One region of the Rhizobium tropici CIAT 899 genome, then DNA from elsewhere that is predicted to be linked to it. Evidence: predicted binding sites of a transcription regulator. Region 1 holds the regulator's gene; the other holds the start of a gene.
The links. Region 1 encodes PhoB, which activates phosphate uptake and scavenging genes when phosphate is short. Its sites were predicted from a motif close to TGTCATNNANCTGTCAT; they were not measured.
Positions count from the first base shown of each region.

Region 2: pstS (phosphate ABC transporter substrate-binding protein PstS) is a predicted target of PhoB. The motif match lies at 2,549-2,565, and genes of this name have one in related genera.

Region 1 is NC_020059.1:579,989-585,727, reverse strand. It holds gene argF (ornithine carbamoyltransferase) at 1-390, opposite strand, end outside; gene RTCIAT899_RS02865 (aspartate aminotransferase family protein) at 464-1,663, opposite strand; gene RTCIAT899_RS02860 (GcrA family cell cycle regulator) at 2,088-2,624, shown strand; gene phoB (phosphate regulon transcriptional regulator PhoB) at 2,714-3,397, opposite strand; gene phoU (phosphate signaling complex protein PhoU) at 3,429-4,142, opposite strand; gene pstB (phosphate ABC transporter ATP-binding protein PstB) at 4,194-5,009, opposite strand; gene pstA (phosphate ABC transporter permease PstA) at 5,025-5,739, opposite strand, start outside.
Region 2 is NC_020059.1:1,364,383-1,370,121, forward strand. It holds gene RTCIAT899_RS06640 (CoA-binding protein) at 56-484, shown strand; gene RTCIAT899_RS06645 (O-acetylhomoserine aminocarboxypropyltransferase) at 653-1,936, shown strand; gene RTCIAT899_RS06650 (cupin domain-containing protein) at 2,082-2,426, shown strand; gene pstS (phosphate ABC transporter substrate-binding protein PstS) at 2,691-3,716, shown strand; gene pstC (phosphate ABC transporter permease subunit PstC) at 3,793-4,764, shown strand; gene pstA (phosphate ABC transporter permease PstA) at 4,775-5,626, shown strand; gene pstB (phosphate ABC transporter ATP-binding protein PstB) at 5,656-5,739, shown strand, end outside.

The DNA of each region.
Region 1 (5,739 bases):
GTCGTCGGTCAGCGCATTGATGACCGGAACGGTCGCATGTTGCGCGAGTTCCAACAGGCGCGAGTGATCGGTCGTGCGGATCATGATCGCGTCGACATAGCGCGACAGCACCTTCGCCGTGTCGCCGATCGTCTCGGCGCGGCCGAGCTGCATTTCGGTGCCGGAGAGGAACAGCGTCTCGCCGCCCAGCTGCCGCATGCCGACGTCGAAGGAGACGCGGGTTCGGGTGGACGGCTTCTCGAAGATCATCGCCAGCATCTTGCCGGCGAGCGGCTTGTCGGCCGTGCCGGCCTTCTGCGCGCTCTTTCGGACGATCGCGTCATCGATGATATTGCGCAGATCGGCAGCCGGAACGGCAGAGAGATCGAGAAAGTGTTTCGGAGAAGCCATGTCCTTACCTGTACTCCAGAAAAAACAATAACGCCCGCGTGGGGCAGGAACGCCCCAATTGCGGGCGTTGAGTTCAAGCCGATTTCTTGGTGCGGGCAGCGCGCGCACGCTCGGCGGCGCGCTCCAGGCGAGCGAAACCTTCGCGTGCTTCTTCGGCAGTGACGACCAGCGGCGGCAGCAGACGGATGACGTTGTCGCCGGCCGGAACACCGAGCAGACGCTCGGCGCGGATCGCCTGCAGCAGGTCCGCCTGCGGAATGGCCGCCTTGATGCCGAGCATCAGGCCTTCACCGCGAACGTCCTCGATGATGTCAGGAAAACGATCCTTGAGCGAGGCGAGCCCCTGGCGGAATACCAGCGAGACATCGCGCACATGCTGCAGGAAGCCTTCGGCAAGCACGATATCGAGAACCGCATTGCCGACTGCCATGGCGAGCGGATTGCCGCCATAGGTCGAGCCATGCGTGCCGGCCTTCATGCCGGAAGCGGCTTCTGCCGTCGCAAGGCACGCACCGAGCGGGAAACCGCCGCCGATACCCTTGGCGACCGCCATGATGTCAGGCTTGATACCGGACCATTCATGGGCGAAGAGCTTGCCGGTACGGCCGACACCACACTGTACTTCGTCGAGGATCAAAAGCAGGCCGTGCTCATCGCAGATCTCCCGCAGCCCGCGCAGGAATTCGTTGGTCGCCGGGCGAATGCCGCCCTCGCCCTGAACCGGCTCGATCAGGATCGCAGCCGTCGCATCCGTGATGGCGGCACGCACGGCGTCAAGATCGCCGAACTGCACCTGGTCGAAGCCCGGGGCCTTCGGACCGAAGCCTTCGATATATTTTTCCTGGCCACCGGCGGCAATCGTTGCGATGGTGCGGCCGTGGAAGGCGCCTTCGAAGGTGATGATATGGAACTTCTCGGGATGCCCCTTGGCGAACTGGTAGCGCCGCGCAGTCTTGATGGCGCACTCCAGAGCTTCTGCGCCCGAATTGGTGAAGAACACCTTGTCGGCGAAGGTCACTTCCGTCAGCCGCTTCGACAGCTTCTCCTGACCGGGCACCTCATAGAGGTTGGACAGGTGCCAGACCTTGTCGGCCTGCGCCTTCAGTTCGGCGACAAGATGGGGATGAGCATGACCGAGCGAATTGACCGCGACGCCGGCTGCGAAATCGAGGTAGCGTTCGCCATTCTCAGTGACCAGCCAGACGCCCTCGCCTCGCTCGAACCGCAGCGGAGCGCGCAAGTAGGTGTCGTAAAGCGGCGTGGTCTCGGCCATGGCCCTATCTCCTGATCACAACTTTAAGGACCGATCGCTTCCATTTGATGAAACGGGTCCGAAAAAATCAAAAATGCCGCCTTGCGGCGGCTCGGGCACTATTGATGTTTTGCACCGCGATGTCAACAAAACTGCCGTTTTAGCAGGTGCGAGAAAACACTTGCCGGCAAAAGAGATGCGCCGGGCGGCGCCTATGGCAGAAATGCCACGCCCGGACAGCAAGTTGGGGAAAACCTCGAAATCGATTCCTCAAGATTCCCGCGACTCTTGTCACGGAGTCAGCCTCACACTAGGTTAAAAACCAATTGCTAGACTGCATGCGGCGGAACTAGTCACCACAATTTTAGAGCGTTTCGCGCCTCGATACCATGCGAGGCAATGGTGAGGGATTCTGCCATCGGAAACGCGACAGCGGAGACAGGGCATGAATTGGACAGACGAACGCGTCGAGAAGCTGAAAAAGCTATGGTCCGAAGGATTGAGCGCCAGCCAGATTGCTGCGCAGCTCGGTGGCGTGAGCCGTAACGCCGTCATCGGCAAGGTGCATCGCCTGAACCTCCCCGGCCGAGCGAAGGCGGGCGGCACGGCAACCGCAGCACGCACGCCGAAGCGCAGCGCAGCGGCACCTCGCGCTGCGACCTACGGATCGCGCGTTGCTACCCGCACGGTGGTTGCCCGCCAGCAGGGCGCAACCATGCTGAAGGAAGAGATCGAGATCGATTCCGTCAACGAAATCCAATATCGCCCGGCATCGAACGTCGTCGTTCCGATCTCCCGCCGCCTCGGCCTGACGGAACTGACGGAGCGCACCTGCAAGTGGCCGGTCGGCGATCCGCTGAAGGACGATTTCCATTTCTGCGGCAACGAGAGCCCAGATTCATCGCCTTACTGCACCTACCATCAGCGCCTGGCCTACCAGCCGGTGCATGAACGGCGTAGACCGGCCCAGCCGCGTGGCTGAGAGGCTTGATGACTGAGATAAAGAAACGGGCCCTTGAGGCCCGTTTTCTGTTTCCGCCGCTATGTTGATGCCTGATCGGGTCTCCCCGCTCAGGCTTCCATGGAGTAGCCCGCGCCGCGAACGGTGCGGATGACATCCTGCATATTGGAGAAATTGAGCGCCTTGCGCAGGCGGCCGACATGGACGTCGACCGTGCGTTCGTCGACGTAGATATCGTGACCCCATACGCCGTCGAGCAGCTGCGAACGCGAGAAGACGCGGCCCGGCGAGGACATCAGGAACTCAAGCAGGCGGAATTCCGTCGGCCCCAGCCGCACTTCGCGGCTCTTGCGGTGGACGCGATGAGTTTCGCGGTCCAGCTCGATATCGCCGCAGCGCAGCACCGTGGAGAGAACCTCCGGGCGGGCGCGCCGCAGCATCGCCTTGACGCGAGCCATCAGCTCCGGCGTCGAGAACGGCTTGACGACATAATCGTCCGCGCCGGTCGAAAGCCCGCGCACGCGCTCGCTTTCCTCGCCGCGGGCCGTCAGCATGATGATCGGCAGGCGCTCCGTCTCCGGCCGCATACGCAGCCGGCGGCAGAGCTCGATGCCCGATACGCCGGGGAGCATCCAGTCGAGGATCAGGAGATCGGGGATGCGCTCCTGGAGACGCAGCTCGGCCTCATCGCCTCTGAGGATCGTGTCCACCTCGAAGCCTTCGGCCTCAAGATTGTAGCGCAGCAGAACGCTAAGCGCTTCCTCGTCTTCTACAACAGCAACTCTCGGAACCATGCGCCTATGGTCTCCTTTCTTCGCTTCCAGATTATTCCGTCACTGCGCCGACGGTATTGGCGGTATCGTCCTTCGGGCGCTCGCCTTCCGGCTGCGCGCCCGTCGCCATGTAATAGATCGTCTCGGCGATGTTGGTGGCATGGTCGCCGATGCGCTCGATGTTCTTGGCGCAGAAAAGAAGATGCGTGCAGGTGGTGATGTTGCGCGGATCTTCCATCATGTAGGTCAGCATCTCGCGAAAGAGCGAGGTGTACATGGCGTCGATTTCCTCGTCGCGTTCGCGGATCGATACGGCTTTGTCCGGCGAGCGGGTCGCGTAGACATCCAGAACTTCCTTGAGCTGGCTCAGCGCCAGTTCGGAGAGATGCTCGATGCCGCGGGCGAGGCGGCGCGGGACACCGGTGCCCTGGACGGCGATGACGCGCTTTGCAGTGTTCTTGCCGAGATCGCCGACGCGCTCGAGATCGGATGCGATGCGGATCGAGCCCATGATTTCACGCAGGTCCGCCGCCATCGGCTGACGGCGGGCGATGGTGACGATCGCCTTGTCTCCGACTTCGCGCTCGGCATGGTCGAGAACGACGTCGTCGGAGATGACCTTCTGGGCCAGGGCAGCGTCGCTGTTGACCAAGGCGCGTACGCTGTCGCTAACCATCTGCTCTGCCAGGCCGCCCATTTCAGCAATGCGGCGCGTCAGGAACTTCAGGTCTTCGTCGTAGGCAGAGAGAATGTGAGTGGAGACCATTTTTCTATCCTCAAGGTGAACTGTGTGAAATGAGCCGCGCGCCTGCCATCATCAACCAAAACGGCCCATGATGTAATCCTGCGTGCGGAAATCGTCGGGATTGGTGAACATCTTATCGGTGTCGTTCTCCTCGACCAGGTGGCCGAGATGGAACATTGCGGTACGCTGCGAGACGCGGGCTGCCTGCTGCATGGAATGCGTCACGATGACGATGGTGAAGTTTTCCCGAAGCTCGTGGATGAGATCCTCGACCTTGGCGGTCGCTATCGGATCAAGCGCCGAGCATGGCTCGTCCATCAGGATGACCTCCGGGCTGACCGCGACGGCGCGGGCGATGCACAGACGCTGCTGCTGGCCGCCGGACAGGCTCGTGCCGGCATCATGGAGCCGATCCTTGACCTCGCCCCAGAGACCGGCCTTCTGCAGGCTGGTCTCGACGATATGCTCGAGATCGGCCTTTGAGCGATGCAGGCCATGGATGCGCGGGCCGTAGGCGACGTTCTCATAGATGGACTTCGGAAATGGGTTGGGCTTCTGAAAGACCATGCCGACGCGGGCGCGCAGTTCCACCACGTCGATGCTGTCGTCGTAGACATCCTGATCGTCGAGCGTGATCTTGCCGGTGACCCGGCAGGTCTCGATCGTATCGTTCATGCGGTTGAGGCAGCGCAGGAAGGTGGACTTGCCGCAACCGGAAGGGCCGATCAAAGCCGTGACCGTATTGGTGCGGATCTTCAGATTGACGCCGAAGAGCGCCCGCTTGTCGCCGTAGAACACAGAAACGTCCTGGCCGATCATCTTGTAGGGGATCGTCGTCATCTTCCTGGACAATGCTTTTTCGCTGGCGGCTTCCGTCATCATGTTCATTTCGTGCGCCCTCCCTTACCAGCGCCGCTCAAAGCGGCGCCGCAGCAGGATGGCGCCGATGTTCATCGCGACGAGGAAGAAGAGAAGCACGATGATGGCGCCGGACGTCCTTTCGACAAAGGCCCGCTCGGCTTCGCTCGCCCACATGTAGATCTGCACCGGCAGCGCCGTCGAAGGATCGAGCGGCGATGCCGGATAGTTGGCGACGAAGGCGACCATGCCGATCAGAAGCAGCGGCGCAGTCTCGCCAAGCGCGTGCGCAAGCCCGAGGATCGTGCCCGTCAGAATGCCGGGCATCGCAAGCGGCAGGACGTGATGGAAGACCATCTGCATGCGCGATGCACCAAGACCGAGCGCCGCGCTGCGGATCGACGGCGGCACGGCCCGCAGCGCCGAGCGTGTGGCGATAATGATCATCGGCAGCGTCATCAGGCTCAGCACGAGACCGCCGACCAGCGAGGCCGAGCGCGGCAGTCCCATCATGTTGATGAAGACCGAGAGACCCAGCAGGCCGTAGACGATCGATGGGACAGCCGCGAGATTGTTGATGTTGACCTCGATCAAATCCGTCAGCCGGTTCTTCGGTGCGAACTCCTCCAGATAGATCGAGGCGGCGACGCCGACCGGCAAGGCAAGGACGAGAACGGTCAGCATCAGGTAGAACGAGCCGATCAGAGCGACGCCGAGCCCGGCGGCTTCGGGCCGGCTCGAGTTGCCCGACAGGAAGAGA
Region 2 (5,739 bases), 780 kb from region 1:
GCGGTTTCCGTATTTATGGCAAAACGCAAGTGTGATCGGAGCGGGAGGCTTCGTGATGAACCACGACAGTTATGACGATTCCTATATAGCCGATATCCTTTTGTCGGTGAGGACCATCGCGCTCGTCGGCGCTTCGCCCAATCCCGCGCGCCCGAGCAACGGTGTGATGGCCTATCTTCTGAACAGGGGCTATCGGGTCATCCCCATCAATCCCGGACAGGCCGGCAAGGAAATTCTGGGGCAATGGGTCTATGCGCGTCTCGCCGATATCCCCGAGCCCGTGGATATGGTCGATGTTTTTCGGGCGCCCGAATATCTCCGATCGGTCGTAGAGGAGACGATCATGATCGAGCCGCGGCCGCCGGTCATCTGGGGGCAACTCGGCGTGCGTGACGACGCCGCCGCGGCACGAGCGGAGGCGGCGGGCGTAAGGGTCGTGATGGATCGTTGCCCGGCCATCGAATATCCGCGCCTGGTCGCCTGATCGAGATCACAGGGGATCGACGGCATCCGACCGTTTATCGCGCGATCTCACCGAAAGATGGCAAGTTTTTTCCGCGAGCCGAAAAGCACCGCAAAGTTCGCGGTTAACTTTCGTATGCCAGGCGTTATGCTTTTCCCGTTACGAACAAAATCCGGCGGGAGGAAAGATATGCCAGCAAGCAACCCAGGTTTCGACACGCTTGCAATCCATGCCGGCGCGCAGCCGGATCCGGCGACAGGCGCGCGCGCGACGCCGATCTACCAGACGACATCCTTCGTCTTTCAGGACGCGGATCATGCAGCCGCTCTGTTCGGATTGCAGCAGTTCGGCAATATCTATACCCGCATCATGAACCCGACCCAGGCCGTGCTGGAGGAGCGGGTGGCTGCCCTCGAAGGTGGCACTGCGGCTCTGGCCGTCGCCTCCGGTCATGCAGCGCAGCTCCTCATCTTCCATGCAATCATGCAGCCGGGTGACAATTTCGTCGCGGCCAAACGGCTTTATGGAGGCTCGGTCAATCAGTTCGGGCAATCCTTCAAGAGTTTCGATTGGCGGGTCCGCTGGGCCGATTCCGCGGATCCTGTGACCTTCGAAGCGCAAATCGACAGTCGCACCCGCGCCGTCTTTATCGAAAGCCTTGCCAATCCCGGCGGCACCTTTGTCGATATCGCCGCCATCGCCGCCATCGCGCACAAGCATGGCCTGCCGCTGATCGTCGACAATACCCTGGCGAGCCCCTATCTCATCCGACCGCTGGAGCATGGTGCCGATATCGTCGTGCATTCCCTAACGAAGTTCCTCGGCGGCCATGGCAATTCCATGGGCGGCATCATCGTCGATGGCGGCACTTTCGACTGGTCCGCCTCGGGTAATTATCCAATGCTGTCTTCACCGCGTCCGGAATATAACGGCATCGTGCTGCATGCGACCTTCGGCAATTTCGCTTTCGCCATTGCGTGCCGCGTGCTGGGCCTGCGCGATCTCGGACCGGCCATCTCGCCGTTCAATGCCTTTCTGATCCTGACGGGCATCGAAACGCTTCCGCTGCGGATGCAGCGCCATTCCGACAATGCGGCTGCCGTTGCGCGCTGGCTGAAGGGGCAGGAGAAGGTGGCATGGGTCAATTATGCCGGCCTTGAGGACGATCCCAACCACGCGCTGCAGCAGCGCTACTCGCCGAAGGGCGCAGGCTCCGTCTTCACCTTTGGTCTGAAGGGGGGATATGAAGCCGGCAAGGGGCTGGTCGAAGGCCTGCAGCTGTTCTCGCATCTTGCCAATATCGGCGACACGCGCTCGCTCGTCATCCATCCTGCTTCGACCACGCACAAGCAGCTGAGCGACGAACAGAAGGTCGCAGCCGGCGCCGGCCCGGATGTGGTGCGCCTCTCCGTCGGTATCGAGGACGTCAAGGATATCATCGCCGATCTGGAGCAGGCGCTGGCGAAAGTCTGAGGACGGCACCGGCAGGAAGCCGAAAAAGCCGCAGGGGTTCTTTGATCCCGGCGAATTTCATGTTTGTCTCGGTCCGCGCCCACCAGCATGGTGGCCACCGCGGACATTTTTTAATGTGGCGAAACGTGACCGACGGGGGATCTGAGTGGCAGGCTATGTGCAACTGAATGTCGATGACGTTGAGCCCGAGCTCGGAGCGCCCGCCGCCGATCGCCTCATTTCGGGAGCCCCGACCTTCCGAACCTGGAGCCTCGATGAGGCTGATGGCGGCCTCTATGCCGGTATCTGGGAAGCAACCCCAGGCAAATGGAGGATCGTCTATGACGAATGGGAATATTTCCATATCCTCTCCGGCTATTCTATCGTGACGAGTGAGGATGGCGAGACCTTCCATCTGCGCGCAGGCGACCGCCTTATCTTGAGGCCGGGCTTCAAGGGGACCTGGGAAGTTATTGAAACGACTCGCAAGGATTACGTGATCCGTCTCTGACGATGCTCTTGAATCAGGACATGAAGTTCACGTTCGTGCGCTCTTTGGCGCAGCTCGTTTGACGCCGTTCCGCAATGGCGGCGATGATTGCCGCAGGTTGTGTCACTACCGCTTCATTAAACTGTCATCAAACTGAAACAATGCGTCTTTAGAGCCAAGTCTGTCGCCGGGAGACTTCGGGCGGGGAGGTTCGTTTACCATGGGCAACCTCACGTCGATCTTCTGCTCGCCATCCTTTCATTCACTTGAGGAAGTGAGTCTACTATGCTTAACCTGAAACTCCGTTCGCTTTGCCTGACTGCAGGCCTCATCGCGGCTATGTCCGCTTCGGCCTCCGCTGCCGACATCACGGGCGCTGGCTCGAGCTTCATTGCACCGGTTCTGTCCAAGTGGGCCGAAGGCTACAAGGCTGCGACGAACAACGTCGTCAATTACCAGTCGGTCGGTTCGGGCGCCGGCATCAAGCAGCTCCTCGACAAGACCATCGTATTCGGCGCTTCGGACAAGCCGATGAGCGACGCCGACCTCGAGAAGAACGGCATTGCCCAGTTCCCGATGATCTCCGGCGGTATCGTCGTTTCCTATAACGTCGAAGGCGTAAAGCCGGGCGAACTCGTTCTTGACGGCAAGACGCTGGCCGACATCTTCCTCGGCAAGATCGCCAAGTGGGACGATGCAGCCATCAAGGCTCTCAATCCGGACGTGAAGCTGCCGTCCACGGCGATCTCGGTCGTTTACCGCGCCGACAGCTCGGGCACGACCTTCAACTTCACCGACTACCTGGCGAAGGTTTCGCCGGAGTGGAAGGAAAAGGTTGGCTCGAACACGGCTGTTGAATGGCCGGTCGGCTTCGGCGCCAAGGGCTCGGAAGGCGTTTCCACCACCGTCAACCAGACGGCTGGCTCGATCTCCTACGTTGAATATTCCTACGTCGTCGCCAACCACATCGGCTTTGCGAAGATGAAGAATGCTGCCGGCAAGGTTATCGAGCCGAGCCTGGAAACCTTCAAGGCTGCCGCCTCCAACGCCGATTGGGCCAAGGCCAAGAACTTCAACCTGATCATCACCAATCAGCCGGGCGAAAAGAGCTGGCCGATTGCAGCTTCCACCTGGGTTCTGCTCTACAAGAAGCCGGCTGATGCTGCTAAGAACGAAGAAGCACTGAAGTTCTTCAAGTGGTCCTATGAGCATGGCCAGAAGGACGCGACCGCGCTGTCTTATCTTGCGGTTCCGGACAATGTTGTCGAGATCGTCGAGAAGTCTTGGAAGACGGACTTCGGCACGAAGTAATTTGTGCTAGGCGAAAAAGTTGCGGCGGACAGGGTATTTCCCTGTCCGCCTTTCGTGACAGGACAAGGGGAAATCGATGGCTGACGCGACTCAGATGGCTGGCTTCCAGGCTGTGAATACCTCCGCCGCGACCAGAAAATTCCGGATACAGGATCGGATTTTCTATTTGATGACGCTTGGCTCGGCTATTCTTGTCGTGCTTCTGCTGCTGGCAATCCTCGTGGTTCTTGTCATCGATGCCTTACCCACATTTCAGACCTTTGGCTTGTCGTTCCTTTGGGGCACCAAGTGGAGCGCGCCGGCCGATATTTATGGCGCCGTCCCTGCGGTGGTCGGCACACTCGTAAGTTCGTTCATCGCCATGTTGATTGCCATTCCCCTGGGCATCGGCATCGCCATCTTCCTCACGGAACTTTGCCCCGGCAGCCTGCGCCGTCCGATCAGCACGGCCATCGAGCTTCTGGCGGGCGTTCCCTCCATCATCTATGGCATCGTCGGCCTGTTCATTCTCGTGCCGCTGATGCAGAACAATGTCCTGCCTTTCCTGATGGCGACTGTCGGCCAGGTGCCGGTGATCGGCCTGCTGTTCCAGCCGCCGGCGCCGGGCGTCGGCCTGCTGACGGCAAGCCTCGTGCTCGCCGTCATGATCCTGCCGTTCATCACCGCGATCTCCCGCGACGTGTTCAGCACAGTGCCGCCGATGCTGCGCGAATCCGCCTACGGCATGGGCATGACCACATGGGAAGTGGCTCGCCACATCCTGATTCCCTATACACGCCGCGGCCTCGTCGGCGGCATCATGCTCGGCCTCGGCCGCGCGCTCGGCGAAACCATGGCCGTCACCTTCGTTATTGGCTCGGTGAGCCGTCTGCAATCGTCGATCATCTCGCCGTCCACCACCATTTCCGCCCAGATCGCGAACAATTTCGGCGATGCCGACGGTCTGCAATTGTCGAGCCTGATTGCGCTCGGCCTGCTCCTGTTCGTCCTTTCCTTCTGCGTGCTTGCGCTGGCGAGGTGGATGATCGGCCGCGGCGACTCGCACTGAGGAAAAAACCATGGACAATGCAATTCGTCAGAACCTCGTGTCGAGGCGTTATGGGAAGAACCGGGTGATGATGGTCTTGTGCTTCATCGCGGCCGTCCTCGGCATCTTCTTTCTCAGCGTGATCCTTGCGACCCTGCTTTATCGCGGCATATCGGCGCTCAGCCTCGACGTGTTCACCATGTCGATCCCGGCCCAGGGCTCGCGCGGCGGTCTGATCAACGCGATCTACGGCACCGTGCTGGTCACGGGTCTCGCGATCGTGATCGCCGCGCCGATCGGTATTCTTGCCGCCACCTATCTTGTGGAATATGCCAACGGCAGCAAACTTGCCGAGGCTGCCAAGTTCCTCAACGACATCTTGCTGTCCGCACCCTCGATCATCATCGGCGTGTTCGTCTACGGCGCGGTGGTCGTGCCCATGCATGGCAACTCCGCTATCGCCGGCATCCTTGCGCTGGCGCTGATCGCGCTTCCGGTCGTCAACCGCACGACGCAGGACATGCTGTTGCTGGTGCCAAACGCGCTTCGTGAGGCGACCGCAGCGCTCGGCGCGCCACGCTGGAAATCCATGATGATGGTGGTTTACCGTTCCGCCTGGACCGGCATCCTCACCGGCATCCTGCTGGCCGTCGCCCGCATCAGCGGCGAAACCGCGCCCTTGCTCTTTACGGCCGGTTACAGCAAATTCATGAATACAGACCTGACTGGTCCGATCGCCACGCTGCCGGTTGCGATCAATACGCTCGCCGCCGATGCCGGTGAGGATCTCAAACAACTTGCCTGGGCCGGCGCGCTGATTATCACCGTTGCCATCCTTGCGCTTAACATCCTTGCCCGTGTCTTGAGTGGGCGCCGCCAGTGACGCAGCCGCCGAACGATAGGAATGAGACCATGAACATGAGCGACAGCAATTTCCAGAGCGTCAACGCACAACCGGGGAAGGATGCTGCTTCCCAGTCGGATCTCGGTCTGGCG